Regions from separate parts of the Absicoccus sp. genome, predicted to be linked through region 2. Evidence: a T-box and tRNA genes for the amino acid it is inferred to sense, from the RefSeq annotation. Region 2 holds a T-box; the other holds one or more tRNA genes.
What was found. The T-box of region 2 lies ahead of alaS (alanine--tRNA ligase). A T-box ahead of a tRNA ligase gene usually reads a tRNA of that ligase, here a tRNA-Ala.
Positions count from the first base shown of each region.

Region 1: it has a tRNA-Ala gene. The T-box ahead of alaS (alanine--tRNA ligase) is inferred to sense a tRNA for this amino acid. The anticodon was not compared.

Region 1 covers NZ_JAXDRQ010000059.1:57,104-63,412, forward strand. The annotation lists gene SOS22_RS08905 (hypothetical protein) at 1-143, shown strand, start outside; gene SOS22_RS08910 (hypothetical protein) at 264-1,310, shown strand; gene SOS22_RS08915 (pyridoxamine 5'-phosphate oxidase family protein) at 1,330-1,638, opposite strand; gene SOS22_RS08920 (ZIP family metal transporter) at 1,669-2,418, opposite strand; tRNA gene SOS22_RS08925 (tRNA-Ala) at 2,497-2,572, opposite strand; tRNA gene SOS22_RS08930 (tRNA-Ile) at 2,589-2,665, opposite strand; gene SOS22_RS08935 (DJ-1/PfpI family protein) at 2,802-3,341, opposite strand; gene SOS22_RS08940 (DUF308 domain-containing protein) at 3,415-3,945, shown strand; one part of gene prfB (peptide chain release factor 2) at 3,969-4,994, opposite strand; one part of gene prfB (peptide chain release factor 2) at 4,996-5,067, opposite strand; gene secA (preprotein translocase subunit SecA) at 5,067-6,309, opposite strand, start outside.
Region 2 covers NZ_JAXDRQ010000037.1:1,261-7,569, reverse strand. The annotation lists gene SOS22_RS05310 (heavy metal translocating P-type ATPase) at 1-485, shown strand, start outside; gene SOS22_RS05305 (glycoside hydrolase family 25 protein) at 505-1,293, shown strand; gene SOS22_RS05300 (TetR/AcrR family transcriptional regulator) at 1,347-1,895, shown strand; T-box leader at 1,935-2,125, shown strand; gene alaS (alanine--tRNA ligase) at 2,155-4,782, shown strand; gene SOS22_RS05290 (IreB family regulatory phosphoprotein) at 4,848-5,099, shown strand; gene ruvX (Holliday junction resolvase RuvX) at 5,099-5,524, shown strand; gene SOS22_RS05280 (DUF1292 domain-containing protein) at 5,564-5,818, shown strand; gene mltG (endolytic transglycosylase MltG) at 5,811-6,309, shown strand, end outside.

The sequences.
Region 1 (6,309 bases), on a different contig from region 2:
CTCTGTTTACATTGGGCCATATCGCCGTTAAAGCAGCGGAACCTACGACACAACCAGAACCTGTCGCACAAACAACAGAGACAACCAGTCAAAACGAAAATGAGGATATCCAACCGGTCGAAGTGGACAATCGAACGGAATAGGAAACGAAGATCAAGGAAGCACAAGATTTGGGTATCGACATTCAAACGATCAACAATCAACAAGAGCTGCCAAAAACGTAACAAGAACTGCATGATTATTATCAATCACAGATCGACGCCTTGAATCAAGCCATTCAACAACAAAAACAGTACAATGATGCATATGCCAAGGAACAAGAAAAAGCGTTCGCGACCGTGATCCAGGATCCCGAATATAAACAAAATGAATGGTCCATGGATCAGTTCAAAGAACTAGTTGACGGGGATTTCAATAAGGTCACGGTTATCTCCAAAAGTCCAAACAAATCGTTACAATTGGAAACCCATCTAAAAGAAAATGGGTATCTTCATAAAGCGGATTATTGGATCTATCGCAATGTATTTCTCGATAGTAAAACAGGTGATCCCATCAATTTACGTTTTGACATCCTCAAAATTCAACAGAATGCAACCGCAGGAGCCAATGAAACAGGCAATGATCTAGATGCATTACCTGAAATAGAAAAAACTCGATTATCTTTTATTGACAAAAATCAAGTGGCTCTGTGGTATGATAATGCCCAATTGACTATGAAAGTATCTTTCTTAGATGCGAACGATGATCCCGTGGTATTGGAAAAGCCATTGGTGATCATTACGGATGTAGACGATAATCAAGCTGTGAAGATGGATGAGATGAACGTAAAATGGTTAAAGGGTAAAAATTTAGTGGATCGAAATGGCATCGTTGGTAATTTTGGCACGTATCGAGATACTACACCCGACAATCGAAGTGCTTGGATGATGTATGCCTTACCGGCAACCGATCATTTCACATATACATTCTATTCTTTTTCAAGCTCTTTTGGTGGGGTCTATCAAGGAGTTGGATCGGAAACGATTTCCTATACAAGACCCAATAAACAAATGGTGCAATGGGAGGGTCAAGATATCCAATTGACCGATTTATTTGTATCACAACCAAGTACACCATCAAAACCAAATGTGATTGTTTCGCATCCAACCCAAGCCCATATCACGACAACTTCAACGAATGTGGTTCCAGCTTCGACTTCTGTTGAAACTTCATCCACCGTTTCAACGGGTGTTTCTTTATCTTGGATGAGTTCACTATTTGGTTGTATCCTTTCTGGCCTTGGTTTGATTTCCATCAAAAAAAGAAGTTGAGTCAACTTCTTTTTTTTGGCTAAAATTTGATCGTATGTGGACTTTCCTTGAAACTATAGAATGTCGCACTTGCATTTTTTAGATAGAAACAAGCCATATTTCCATCCCCTACGGCATAGCTTTCTTTTTGTTCAGGAAAAGCTTCCAACATTTCTCTTTGGACATCTTCATCTGGATCTAAAACAACTTCTGCTTGAACACGGACCCATCGATCCTTTTGGATCGCAGAAAGCTCAATTTTCGGATTTTTCAAAAGTTGTTGCGCCATCTTCTTTTTTAGACCCGTTTGAAAATAAAATTTACGTTGATAGATCAATTGCGTACTCATTGGTCGTACATGGCCATTTTGTTTCCTTCTTTATTCCAAACACATCATCAAGACAAATCCCAGTGCAAAACAAATCGTTCCCCAATTCGAATGCGCTCCTTCACTCATTTCGGGAATCAATTCTTCCACGACTACATACAACATGGCTCCAGCCGCAAAGGCCAAGAAAGAAGGCATCAATGGAACGATCCAAGCGGATAACCAAATTGTCAATAAAGCACCGACTGGTTCTACGGCTCCAGATCCAACCCCAGCTAAAAAGGTTTTCCATCGTGACATACCAGCGGCTTTTAGAGGCATGGATACGATCGCTCCTTCCGGTACATTTTGAATGGCAATCCCCATCGCTAATGCGAAGGCACCGGCTTGACCAATGGTAGAGTTTGATAACCAACCGGCATATACGACGCCCACCGCCATTCCTTCCGGAAGATTATGAAGCGTGACCGCTAATAAAAGTTTGGTTGATTTGTTTAAAGACGTATGTGGGCCTTCTTCTTGATCATCCATATGCGTATGCGGGATCACAACATCCAGCAACAACAAAAAGCCAATCCCTAATAAAAAACCAATCGCAACGGACCATACCGTTTTGGCTTGTGCTAATGCTGGTTGTAGTAAGCTCCAAAAACTGGCAGCGACCATGATGCCGGCAGCAAAACCAGTCAGCATCCGTTGGCTGGTTTGAGAAAGGGGCTTACGCATAAATAGGACAAAAGAAGCACCTATGGATGTTCCTAAAAAAGGAATCAAAAGACCTTGGATAATTTCTCTGTTCATACTTCTAGATTACCATATCTATTGTAAAAAGTAGATGAAGATATAAAAAAAATCGCCAATTGGCGATTATTTTTCTATTGGTGGAGCGTATCGGGATCGAACCGATGACCCCCTGCTTGCAAAGCAGGTGCTCTCCCATCTGAGCTAACACCCCATGGTATAAAATTGAATGGTGGGCCTGAATGGATTTGAACCAGCGACCTCACCCTTATCAGGGGTGCGCTCTAACCAACTGAGCTACAGGCCCATAAGTCATTCACTGAATGATCAATAATAATATCACTAGCCCCAAACCATGTCAAACACTTTTTTATATTTTTTTTATAAAAAAACAAGGTTTCTACACCTTGTCTATTCTAATAATTTATATTCTTGCTTAAAACTTATCTGGCATCCCAGTAAATCGATGCTTTCACCTGATCACATTTTTCTTTTCCCAATAGCTTCTCAATAATCGCATACGCAAAATCAATACTTGCCGCTGCACTGATTCCCGTTATGATATTTCCATCCGTAACCACATACTGATATTGATACTCTCCACCAAAATCTTCATCTAATTCTTTAAAACAAGTATATTTTTTTCCTTTTAATATTCCTTCCTGTCCTAAAATCGTAGGTGAAGCACATATTGCAGCCAACACTTTCTTTTTGGCAAATTCATGTATTAAAGATAATACATCTTTATTCTTCTTTAATTTCTGATAATGTGGCCCTCCTGGAAGGATCAGACAATCCGCTTTCGAAAAATCATATTCACTGAATAAAATAGATGGAGAATATGTCACATTAAACCTTCCTGTTACTTCATTTCCTTCCACACGAATCACATCAACCTGGATGCCTGCTCTTCTTAATAAAGCAATGGGTCCCATCGCTTCTAACTCTTCAAATCCATTATCCATTATAATTGCAGCTATCATATACATTCCTCCTGAGTTTATTATATCATTTGAACTCTTAAGAAAAAATATTATAATGAAATTGGAGGTAGTTATGAAAAATAAATTATTTACATCGAATGTTGATTTTTTATTATCCAATGCGATCTTATTTGTCACTGGTCTAATCGTCACTTTTTTCAACATTCATCTGGTTTTAACAGCTTCTCGAATAATCGGAATTGTTTCTTTAACTCTGGGTATTTATTTACTTTACATATTTTTCTTTAAACAAATAACTGGTTCTTCTCCTTTCTTTATAGGATTTATGTGTTTTATTACAGGATTAATAATGGTTATCAAACCAGATCTTGTGATTTCTTTTTTACCAATGGTCATTGGTGTGATTCTTATAATCGGTTCTTTGCTGCAATTAAAAAAGACTTTATTGCTTCGCTACAACAAAGATTCTTTTTTCACTGTAATGCTTGTTATCAACATTCTATTTCTTATTGCTGGCTTATCTTTATTTTTAGATCCAATTCAATCCTTATCCAATATTATAAAAATTGTTGGAATTCTTATGATTCTATATTCTATTTACTCCACAGTTGGTGCTTTATTAGCAGATAAATATATAAATTAAAAGCGGGATTTTTCCCGCTTCTTTTATAATTGTGATTTTAAATAGGCAAATATAAATCCATCCAGATCTCCATCCAGTACCGATTGTACCTGACTGGTTTCATATCCAGTACGCGCATCTTTGACCAGTGAATAAGGATGCATTACATAACTTCGAATCTGACTTCCCCATTCATTGGCAAGCTGTTCTCCTTTGATTTCATTCATTTTCTTTTCCTGTTTTTCAATCTCCAGCTGGTATAAACGAGATTTTAAAACACGTAAAGCTTCTTCTCTATTTTCATGCTGAGAACGACCATTCTGACACGTAGATACAATTCCAGTTGGTTTATGCACCATTCGAATCGCAGAATCCGTTTTATTGATATGCTGTCCACCCGCTCCAGAAGCTCGTTTTGTTTCGATGATCAGGTCTTCTGGTTTGATTTCAATTTCAATTTCATCATTGAATTGTGGCATGACATCTAAAGACGCAAAGGAAGTGTGACGTCTGGCTCCTGAATCAAATGGAGAAATTCGAACAAGACGATGCACGCCTTTTTCCGATTTTAAATAGCCATAGGCTTTATCCCCTTCCACAAGGAAGGTTACACTTTTGATCCCTGCCACTTCTCCAGGCTGATAATCCAGCACTGTAACTTTGTATCCATGCTGCATCGCATATCTGGTATACATTCGATACAGCATATCCGCCCAGTCACAGCTTTCAGTTCCTCCTGCTCCTGGATGCAGTTCTAAAATCGCATTGTTCTGATCGTATTCATGAGACAGTAAAACAGAAATCTCAAAGGAATCCATTTTTTCTTTGGTTTCCTGATATTCCATTTCGGTCAGTTCCATAAGCTCTTCATCAAAATCTATTTCCAGTTCTTTTAAACTTTCGGATAAAGACTGAAACTGTTCACTTAAAGATTCATACTGGTCTACTATTTCTTTATTCGCATTTCGTTTACGAATCGTGGATTGAGCTTTCTTTGAATCGTTCCAAAATCCATCCTGCAGAATTTTTCGATCCAGCTCTTCAACCTGAAATTTTTTTTCTTCTAAGTCAAAGAGACTCACCTAAAGAAGATAACTTCTTCAGGTGAGTTTCCAATCCTTGTCTTAATTCATAAAGTTCCATTATGCTTTTTTAATTCGTCTTTTCGCCATTTCTTTTGCTTTTTCTAAGGCAGGATTTTTTGGCTCTTTACGAATACGTACTTTTAATAAGAAGAATGTGATTTCACGAGAAATACGAGCATTCATTTCTTCAAACATATCAAATCCTTCCTGAACATATTGCTGTAATGGATTGTTTTGTGCATATGAACGAAGATAAATACCACCTCTTAATTTATCCATACGGTAAATATGAGCAATCCAGTTACGGTCAATGTTACGAAGAACGACTGTTTTTTCAAATGGTAAGAATTGTGCTCTTACTGGTGAAATTTCGTTTTCATATTCTGTCCACATTTTATTCAAACAGTATTCTTTTGCCTGAGTGGCATCTTTTCCTTCCAGTTCGGAAGCATGGATACGTTTTTCTTCTGTTAATCCCATCATTTCCAGTGATTTACAAACTCCAGGAATATCCAATGGATTTTTCTTATCGTTTGTTAAATTAGCCTGAATGGTTTGTTGAATGGTCTGATCAAATACATTGTGGACCGTTTCATGAACATCCTGACTTTCCAGAATACGATTTCTCTGGGCATAAATAATTTCACGCTGTCTACGCAATACATCATCGTAATCCAATAACTGTTTACGCATATCAAAGTTGTATCCTTCAACACGTTTTTGTGCCATTGTGATGGATTTTGTAACCGTCTTTGATTCGATTCGTTCGGCTTCTCCTAATTTGTCAAACATTTTCTGCAGTTTGTCTCCACCAAAACGAACCATTAATGAATCTTCTAAAGATACATAGAAACGTGAGAATCCTGGATCTCCCTGACGTCCAGAACGACCACGAAGCTGATTATCAATACGTCTGGATTCATGACGTTCCGATCCTAGTACAGCCAAACCACCTAATTTTCTGGATTCAGCCGTTAATTTGATATCGGTACCACGTCCTGCCATGTTTGTGGCAATGGTTACGGCTTTAGGTCTACCTGCTAAAGCCACAATTTCTGCTTCACGTGCATGGTTTTTCGCATTTAATAATTCATGTGGAATTCTTTCTTTTTTCAGCATTTTTGAAATCAGTTCACTGGTTTCTACCGCAATGGTACCTACCAGTACTGGCTGTCCTTTTTCATACAGGCGTTTTACTTCACGAACCAGAGCTTCGTATTTATCTTTTTTATGAGCATAAACTTCATCTGGCAGATCTTCACGAATGACTGGTACGTTTGTAGGAATCACAATAACTTTC
Region 2 (6,309 bases):
ATTCTCGATCGGTCGCGCAACGAGTCGCTCAAGATGTAGGTATCCAAAATGTCTATAGTGAATTATTGCCTCAAGATAAAGTAAAAAAAGTGGAAGATCTACTTCAAAATAAAGCCAAAGAAACGGATCGTTTAGCTTTTGTGGGCGATGGCATCAACGATGCACCGGTATTATCACGAGCCGATATTGGGGTAGCCATGGGAGCCATGGGAAGTGATGCAGCCATTGAAGCAGCAGATGTCGTATTAATGGACGACGATCCATTAAAATTAGCGACGGCTATTCATATTTCACGAAAATGTTTACGAATCGTAAAAGAAAATATTTGGTTTGCGATTGGTATCAAAGTTCTATGCTTGGTCCTAAGCGCATTTGGTTTGACCAATATGTGGGTTGCAATCTTTGCCGATGTCGGTGTGATGATCCTTGCGGTTTTGAATGCGATGCGATGTATGTTTATTCATTCCATAGAACCAATCGACTAAAACATGTTAGAATAGATGCATGAGACAACAAAAACAGCGAAAACGACTCATGATCTTATGGATGATCCTGGTTTGTGTAGTTGGCTTGATCCTATCGATTCTTTCCATGTCTTCTTCTACACAAAAGAAAAAAAGTGGCTCTTATTATGATCTAAATGCTTTTGGATATAAAAATGGATTGATGACATTTAGTGATGATCATTATTCTACGCAAACAGGAATCGATGTTTCCAGTCATCAAGGATCTATTGATTGGGATGCCGTAAAGAAAAGCGATATTACTTTTGCGATGATTCGATGTGGATATCGAGGTGCTAGTGAAGGGGCTTTGTATGAAGATCGTGCATTTGCCACCAATATCAAAGCAGCGCAAGCAGCCGGTTTAAAAGTAGGTGTTTATTGGTTTTCCAGTGCCATTACGGTAGGGGAAGCGAAAGAAGAAGCCGATTATGTTCTATCCTTGGTTTCTGCTTATGATTTAGATCTGCCGATTGCTTTTGATATGGAACGATTAGAAGGCCAAACCAGTCGGATCGATGATTTGACCAAACAGGAGAAAACAAAGATTGCCAATGCATTTGTATCTCGTTTGAAAAAGAAAGGTTATAAAACATTGGTGTATGGGAATGCATCTTGGCTATCCAATGATATTCAGGTGAACAAGATCGATTCAGATATATGGTTAGCTTCCTATAGCGATACCCTAACATATAAGAAAGCGTTTACGATGTGGCAGTATACACAGAAAGGATCCGTTGATGGAATTTCTGGATCTGTTGATATTGACTTATACATTCAGGAAAAGTAAACATTTGAATATTAAAAATGAATCATTTAAAATAATGGACAGAGGGATAGCGTATGTCAGATTTCACAAAAATTGCGATCATGCATTCATTAATTGAATTATTAGAGGAAAAAGAGTTCACAAAAATTACTGTAAAAGATATCGTGACTCGATGTGGCATAAATCGCAATACTTTCTATTACCATTTTGAAGATATTTATGATCTCTTGGGACAAACTTTTCAATATCTGATCGATCAAACCAATTTACAAAACATTAATTTGAATAATTGGCGAGAAATGCTTGAAGATATCTTAAGAAAAGTGGCAAGATGGAAATTAGCTGGACGTCATATCTTTAATTCATTGAGTACACATGATTTATTTCGCTATATGCATCAAATCTATTGGGTGTCCTTTGAAAACTATTTCACACCAATTTTTAATGAAATGAATGTACCCGAAGACGATCGGATCTTCTTCTTAACAACGCTAACAGATACCTTGATTGGATTTACCATAGAATGGGCAGAAAAAGACTTTAATGAGCAATTTGCACGTAAAAATATTGAAAAAGTTGCGGAATGGCTGACACGAATCTTGACATTGGATCCAATCCAATAGTCTATTGAATTTTTACTTTGTTCGTGATATTATTCATTTGATTTATCGATGATAAAAATAAGTAGGATCTTGTTTAGGAAATCAGAGATAAGGTGGTTGGTGTAAACCTTACAAAGAATTTGGTCTGAAGCTATTTTGGAGATAAACGTATTTCGGCGTTAACGAATAATCAAGGGCATCTATCAAACATGGATGAACTAGGATGGTACCGCGTAATTTACGTTCCTAGAAATAGGAACGTTTTTTAATGGAGGAAAAGATGAAACAATTAACAGGCAACCAAGTCAGACAAATGTTTTTGGATTATTTTGAACAACAGGGTCATATGATCGAACCCGGCGCAAGTCTAATTCCCGTGAATGATCCAACTTTATTATGGATCAATGCTGGGGTCGCCGCTTTAAAGAAATATTTTGATGGAAGTGAAAAACCAGCTTCCAATCGAATTGCGAATGCACAAAAAAGCATTCGTACCAATGATATTGAAAATGTAGGGAAAACAGCTCGCCATCATACATTTTTTGAAATGTTGGGAAACTTTTCCATTGGTGACTACTTTAAAACAGAAGCCATTCACTTTGCATGGGAATTTTTAACCAGTGAAGAATGGATGGGCATTGACACCGATCGTTTATATATCACAGTATATACATATGATGATGATGCCTATAATGTTTGGACCAAAGAATGTGGCGTTGATCCAAGCCACATGTTACGGACCATGGACAATTTCTGGGAAATTGGTAAAGGGCCTGGAGGGCCAGATAGTGAAATCTTCTTTGACCGTGGTGAAAAATATGATCCAGAAGGATTAGGTGAAAAATTATTTTTCGATGAAATGGAAAATGATCGATATGTAGAAGTATGGAATATTGTATTTTCTCAATACGATTGTGATCCATCCATTGATCGAAAAGACTATAAAGAATTACCTCAAAAGAACATTGATACCGGAATGGGACTGGAACGATTGGTTGCACTGATCCAAGATGGAGAAACCAATTTTGATACCGATTTATTCTTACCTATCATTCATGCTACTGAAAAATTAGCGAAATATCCATATGAAGGTGAATATAAAATGGCTTATCGAGTCATTGCCGATCACATTCGGACCATTACTTTTGCGATGAGCGATGGGGCTAACTTCTCCAATTCTGGTCGTGGCTATGTATTGCGTCGTGTATTACGGAGAGCCGTTCGTTATGGTTTGAAATTAGGACTGGACGAACCATTCTTATATAAATTAGTGCCTGTGGTGGCCGATACCATGCAAGATTTCTATCCATATTTGCAAGAACATGTTGCCTACAATCAAAAATTGATTGAAGTCGAAGAAAAGACATTTAAGAAAACGTTGAAAAACGGACAAGCATTATTGGATGCTGAAATTCAAAAATGCGATGGTCATTTACCAGGAAAGATCGTATTCAAACTCTACGATACCTATGGATTCCCATTTGAATTAACGCAAGAAATTGCCCAAGAATCCAATGTATCGGTGGATCGTGAAGAGTTTGATATTGAAATGAACAAACAAAAAGAACGTGCTCGAAATGCACGAAATACAAAGGAATCCTTTGGGGAACAACACGAAGCTTTGATGGCTTTCACGCAACCAAGTACATTTATTGGTTATGATCAATATACTTGCGAAGCTAAAGTGATTGGTTTATTTAAAGATGGTGAAGCAGTGGATACACTGAGCGATGATGGACAAGTCATCTTGGATCAGACGGTTTTCTATGCCGAAAGCGGAGGACAAGCAGCAGATACCGGTACGATGACAGGTGATGGTGTAGAATTGGATGTAACCGATGTACAAAAAGCGCCAAATAAACAACCGTTGCATACAATTAAGATCAATGCGGGCCAATTGATGATCGGCGATACGGTGACTTGTCAAATCAATGAGGAACAACGGTTAAATACAACGGCCAATCATTCGGCAACCCATTTATTGCAGGCTGCTTTACAAAAAGTGGTTGGTTCACATATTCATCAGGCTGGATCCTACAATTGTGCCGATTATTTACGTTTTGATTTTAATCACTATGAAAAAGTAAGTGACGAACAATTGGCTAAAGTTGAAGATCTTGTGAATGAATATATCGCGGCTGGATATCCAGTAACCAAAGAAATCATGGATATTGACGAAGCCAAAAAATCCGGTGCAATGGCTTTGTTCAACGAAAAATATGGTGATCGTGTACGCGTTGTAACGATGGGAGATGTATCCAAAGAATTCTGTGCGGGTTGTCATGTTCACAATACATCCGAAATTGGTGTATGCAAGATTGTGAGTGAAGAATCCATTGGATCGGATGTTCGACGGATCACGGCTAAGACCAAATTGGCTGCATACAATGAATTTGCCCAAGAACATCGCATGTTGGAACATATTGCATCCAGTGCCAAACAAAAGACCATTAAGAATATCGATCATAAAGTGGCACAGAGCTATGAGCAAATGAAAGAACTCCAAAAAGAAATTGCGAATTTGCAGAATCAAATGTTTGCTTTAAAAGCCAAAGATTGGGCCAATGACATTGAAGATTGGGGATCGATCCATGTTTTGATCAAACAAGTAGAAAATATGGATGCCAAAGCATTAAAAGATATTGTATCCAATACCAAGGCACAAGATGAAAAAGTGGTATGTTTCTTTGTGAATGAAAATCATGGAAAATTGGTCTTTGTAGCCGGTGCTGGTAAAGAAGCCGTAGCTCATGGCGTACATGCTGGAAAATTGGTGAAAGCTGCTGCACAAATCTGCCAAGGAAATGGTGGTGGAAAACCTGATATGGCGCAAGCTGGAGGTAAAGATGCCAGCAAAGTGGCCGAGGCATTAGAAAACGTAAAAGCAACCTTACAGACAATTGCGTAAACCGGTTTATTTATCGAAAAATATTGTGTATAATTATATATATCTATTAAGGGAGTGTGATGATGATGAAAGACGTTACAGAAACAATGACTTTCACTACTGAAGAAATTCGTCGTGAAAACATCAAGACCATTTTGCGTGAAGTCAGCGATGCGCTGGAAGAACGTGGATATAGTTCTGTTAACCAAATTGCAGGTTATTTGATCAGTAATGATCCTGCTTATATTTCTTCACATAAGAATGCACGTAACTTGATTCAACGGATTGAACGATATGAAATCATTGAAGAATTGGTGCGCGCCTATCTGGAGAAGTAATGGAACGCATTATCGGATTGGATTTAGGAAGTAAAACATGTGGCGTGTCAGTCAGTGATTCTTCACGTTTTATTGCGAGAGCTCTAAAGACCATTCGCTTTGAATCTGATGATTATGATGATTGTTTTGATCAAATTTTAGAGCTATTAGATCAAGAGAAGATCAAAGAAGTTGTGTTGGGATTGCCTAAACATATGAATGGTGATATTGGCGAGCGCGGACAGCTTTCGATTGATTTTGCGAATGAATTGGAAAAAGAAGGCATTACTTGTCATCTGTGGGATGAGCGATTGACAACGGTGAGTGCTGAGCGATTATTGATTTCAGGGGATGTTTCGCGAAAAAAACGCAAGAAAATCATTGATCAAATGGCCGCTGTAGAAATTTTACAGAGTTACTTAGATCGACAACGTAACGGGGGTTAGTTTAGATCCCCGTATTTTTTTTAAAAGGAGGACCCTATCATGTTAGATTCAAATTGCTTATATGTGACAGATGAAAATGGACAAGAAAAAAAGATGATCATCTTGTTTACTTTTGATTCGCCCGATTATGGACAACAATATGTGGTTTTTCAAGACCCAGATCTAGAAGATGGCCAAGTTTATGCATCCCGCTATGATGCCCAAGGAAATTTATTCCCCATTGAAAGTGACGAAGAATGGGATATGGTAGAAGAAGTCATCAACACCTTTGTGGAGGATGAAGAGAATGCATAAAGCCAAACATAAACATCGACCACTGATCATCGTTGTTTTGATACTTTTGATTATGGTTGTAGCATGTGGCGGCTATTACTTCTATGCATTGACACCCGTTGGTAATGGATCTAAAAAAGTTGATTTTGTGATCCAAGAAGGCGAATCCTATGATAATGTATTAAACAATCTTGAAAAGAAAGGGCTGATCCGCTCAGCTCGAATGGCCGATTTGTATTCGAAGATACATACACAAGAATCTTATTATGCGGGCGATTATGAAATTAGCAATGGTCTAAGCACAGAAGGGGTTCTAAAATATATTTCCAATGTCAATAATGCGACAAAGGAACAAATCAAAATTACAGTACCCGAAGGAAAATGGGCCAAAGAAATTGCTGCTATGATTGCAGAAAAGTATCCAAAATATACGTCCAAAGAAATATTAAAAAAATGGAACGATATCAATTATATTAAGAAATTGGCCAAAGAGTATACATTTTTAGATGTAG